DNA from 2 places in the Flavobacterium sp. FlaQc-30 genome. Region 1 is predicted to be linked to the other one. Evidence: riboswitches for the same ligand, from Rfam matches in the RefSeq annotation. Region 1 holds a riboswitch; the other holds the start of a gene.
The links. Region 1 has a riboswitch for cobalamin ahead of ACHRV0_RS18625 (TonB-dependent receptor plug domain-containing protein). Riboswitches for the same ligand answer to the same signal wherever they lie in the genome.
Positions count from the first base shown of each region.

Region 2: another riboswitch for cobalamin. It lies ahead of ACHRV0_RS11565 (TonB-dependent receptor); the one in region 1 lies ahead of ACHRV0_RS18625 (TonB-dependent receptor plug domain-containing protein).

Region 1 covers NZ_JBIPCO010000009.1:55,764-57,971, reverse strand. Annotated here, with positions in the region: gene ACHRV0_RS18625 (TonB-dependent receptor plug domain-containing protein) at 1-831, opposite strand, end outside; cobalamin riboswitch at 858-1,064, opposite strand; gene cobC (alpha-ribazole phosphatase) at 1,131-1,667, opposite strand; gene ACHRV0_RS18615 (adenosylcobinamide-GDP ribazoletransferase) at 1,652-2,208, opposite strand, start outside.
Region 2 covers NZ_JBIPCO010000004.1:310,167-312,374, reverse strand. Annotated here, with positions in the region: gene ACHRV0_RS11570 (homocysteine S-methyltransferase family protein) at 1-562, opposite strand, end outside; cobalamin riboswitch at 738-976, shown strand; gene ACHRV0_RS11565 (TonB-dependent receptor) at 1,056-2,208, shown strand, end outside.

The DNA of each region.
Region 1 (2,208 bases):
ATTACCGTCGTATTCTAATAAGTTTCTGTTGAAACCATTTACATACTTGCTTTTAGTTTCTGTTTCAGTAATTAAAGAAGTATTTCTATCTGTATTTGAAGTTTGAGTATATAATTTTAAGCTGTTTTTGGCATTAATTTTATACCCCACATTAGCATTCATCGTAATAACGTCGTATTGTCCGTTTTGGTTCCAGCGTTGTTCGCCTCTCCAAGTATATTGATTTAAATACTTATAATCGTTTGTTGAGCTGTTTTTAGAAAAACCAATTTGAGCGCTCCATTTTTCGTTAGAAATATTAGTTTTATAATTGATTCCAATCGTGTTGAAACTGCCGTAGTCTAGTCTTAAATTATTTTCAAAACGCTTATAAAAACTCATGTCATTATTTAAATGTACAGTTCCTCCAATTGCGCCGCTGCCGTAAATAACACTTCCTCCGCCTGCTTTTACGCTGACAGAATTATAATCGGAACCAGAAATGGTGTTGAAATCAGTACTTCCATTCATTTGAGAATTAATATTAATTCCGTTCCAGATTACTGCAGTCTGAGAAGAAGTAGTTCCTCGAAAAGAAACCGTAGAAAGCATTCCACGGCCATACTCTTTAAAATAAAGAGTCGAATTAAAATTTAATAAATCAGTAAGTAAAGCTTCATTTTTACTTATAATGGAATCATTAAGTTTTAAAACAGATTGGGAGTTGGAGTATTTTTTTAGATTGGCATCAGAAACCAGAACCTCTTTCAGGTTATTAATAGTATCTTTTTGCGCCAAGATACTCTGGCACAATAATAAGAAAAGACAAGCAAAACGTATTTTTAAAGTCATAATTTCTACACTCCTTTTCCCGAGAGCTCGATATTTGTTACAAAGGCAGGTCTCCTGGCTTGCGTCTTGTTGTTTACCTTCCCATTCGCCGCGGCGAACAGTGGTTTTGTAGTTTACAACAAGCATTCTTTTCAGAACAAAGCTTACAGTTGCGGGTACAGCTCAAGAATTTTTACTTGATTCCCTTTTAATGTGTTAATAATAAAAACACAACCTTAATTTGCTGCAAATATAAAGTTAAAAATAATGATAATTCAAATTTGTTTTACTTTTCAGGTCAAAATGCAAACAAAAGGACTTTATAATTCGATTTTTATAATCTGGCCAAAGTCTACTTTATTTTGAAAAGCATCCTTTAACGGCAGTGAAGTCTGGTGGCATAAAATACTTCTAATTACGCCGGCATGTGCTGTAATAACAATTGGAGATTTTATTTTTTTTGAAATAAGTGCATCGATAAAATCTCCAACTCTGTCATGTAGTTCTACAAATGATTCTCCATTTTGAACTTTAATATTTACAAAATCTTCCATCCAGGGATTTAATTGTTCTGGTGGAATTTCATTCCAATTTTTCAATTCCCAATCGCCAAAATTCATTTCCATTAAACGCTCGTCTTCTTGATATGAAATTGCTTTGGTTTTTGCTTGAATGTATTTTGCTAAAGTGACACAGCGTTTTAACGGACTTGTAAAAATTTGAGCTTCTGAAGGTAATTGCGAGACAATGTTTTCGAATATTGTTTCAAAAGGTTCAGCAATATCAACATCAGATTGCCCGTAACAGATTCCTTTTTCGCAAACCGTTTCGGTATGACGAATTAAATAAATTTCCATATCAAAAGAAAGCTTAAGTAATAAACAACTTCACAAACTTGCTGCGTTGCGCCAAGACAGTCTCCGGTATAGCCATCTATCCATTTTTGGAAATATCTAGCGAGAAAATAACGCATAATAAAAACAGGAATTAAAGCTAAAAGGAATTTAGAATTGAAATAGGATAGTGCCAGTAAAGGAATTAATCCAAAGAAAAAAGATCCGAAAATTTCTTTCCAGCTATGTTGTTTAGCAATAGGTTTACTTTTGCTAGAAGCATCGTCTCGAGAATATTCATGCGTGAAAATAATACTAATAGCAGCCAAACGACTTACAGAATGAGCAGAAATGAATAACAGAAAAACTAATAAATAAGAATTACTGTTTGTAAAAAGCAAAATTGATTCTGTCAGCAATTTAAATTTTGCTAAAAAAAGTAAAACTAACCCAATTGCTCCATAGGCTCCAATTGCACTGTCTTTCATAATCATGAGGATTTTTTCTTTAGTCCATCCTCCGCCAAATCCATCGCAGACATCAGCAAATCCATCTTCGTGAAAAG
Region 2 (2,208 bases), on a different contig from region 1:
CTACAGGCAAACTTACAGTTTCTGCAGCTTGAACAATACCTATCACTTCTTCGATATAATTCATGGTAAGTGCCGAAACAAAATCAACCGGCATTTGACTAAAAGCTTTTATTTGTGCCAAATGATATTCTTTCGCTTCTTCAACATTCATACAATTATCCGGCACATAACCGTCGCCTCGAGGACCAATGCAGCCGCTTATAAGAATAGATTTTACAGTATTCGAAAATTCTGTTTTTAAATCTGTTAAAAGCGAAACTGCTTTTTTATTCAACTCAAATAAGGAATCTTTTGGGTATCCAATTTTTTCAATCCACTCTGGATTTGCGCGCCAAGTTGGACTTTCTAAAATAAAATTGGTTTTATACTTTTCGGCAATTTTTAAATACCGAGAATAATAGTTTTTCATGCTGTCGTATCCTTTTTGATCTTTTAATATATCAAAGGCAGCAAAATAAGGCAGATCATAACCTTCTAGAAAAACCAATGTTGTTTCGAGTCCTCCATCAGTTAAAAACAAATCTTCAGATTCGTTTGGCAGTGTATTTTTAGTCTTTTTCATCTTCACTTCATCAAACACAAACAATTAACAATCAAGCAAATAACACTATAAATATACAAAATTTCGATTTCTCAAAATAAAAAATCAAACAAAAGCAAAATCAATTACTTTGCTTTTCAAGAATACTTTTCGGCTTTTTTTTCAAAAACATAACCATAACCATAAAGAGTTTATTTACTTTTGCACCCGCAATGGTTTAGCTGCAACTTTTCAAGTGCAGTTAACGAAGAGGGAATCAGGTGCAAATCCTGAACAAGCCCGTTACTGTAAATTCCATGCAACATTTTGACAGATATAGGAGAGTTTTTTTGGCTTTCGAAATCAAATCTTTTGCCACTGCATTTTTATCAAATGTGGGAAGGCGGCTCAAAATGGGAATAAGTCAGGAGACCTGCCACTGCATATAATTTTAGGCTCTCGCGGACCAGAGTTTTAAAGACAAACACATTTATCAAACTAAACATTTGATTTCATTTTTTCCGTTTAAAACTATTTGTCACAAATAGACTATTTTGCTATGCACGTATGTAAAAACAGGCATTCAAGCCTGCTGCATTGTGGATTATGTGCCTTATTATGGATTTTATTTATGAATCCGATTATGGCACAGGATAATCCTAAAACTAAGGAGCGAGACTCTTTAAAACCACTTGTGTTAAACGAAGTGATTCTAACTGCGAGCAAACGCGAGTTTAGGATCGAATCGCCTATGCCTGTTCAGATTTTATCGGGTAAACAGCTCGAAGCACTAAACAGTCTTTCGGTTGCAGATGCGGTTCGTTATTTTTCGGGCGTTCAACTGAAAGATTACGGCGGAATTGGCGGTTTAAAAACCATAAACGTTCGAAGTTTAGGAAGCGCTCATACGGCAGTTTTTTATGACGGAATGACGGTTGGAAATGCGCAAAACGGTCAAGTCGATTTAGGAAAATATTCTTTGGATAATATTGAAGCCATCGAACTTTATAATGGTCAAAAATCGACTATTTTTCAGCCTGCACGAGGTTTTTTCGCTTCAAGTACACTTTTACTAAAAACAAAAATTCCTGTTTTTGAATCGGGTAAAACCACAAATATTAGAACTTCTTTTAAAACTGGTTCTTTTGGATTAGTAAATCCTTCTGTTCTTTATCAGCAAAAAATAACTTCCAGAACAGCGCTTTCCTCCAATATTGAATGGCTTAAAGCCGATGGAAAATACAAATACCGCTATCAGAAAAAAGACGGTTACGATACAACGGCTGTTCGCCAAAACGGAGATATAACTGCACTTCGGGCTGAATTGAACCTGCATACCAAATTTGGTTCAAACGCTATTGCAAACTTTAAGGCTTATTATTACGATTCTGAAAGAGGACTTCCGGGCGCAATTCTAGCCAATAGATACGAACATGTGCAAAGGCAATGGGATCGTAATTTTTTCATTCATGGTTCTGTACAGAATTCCTTTTTCGAAAAACATGAAATGCTTACCAATGTAAAATTCAGCAGAGACTACAGCCGTTATATCGATCCTGATTATAAAACCCTTGAAGGCGCATTGGATAATAAATATTATCAAAACGAATTTTACGCTTCGATTGTCAATCTCTACACTATAAAAGATTGGTGGAAAATGTCGTTTGCAGCAGATTTCTCCATTAATA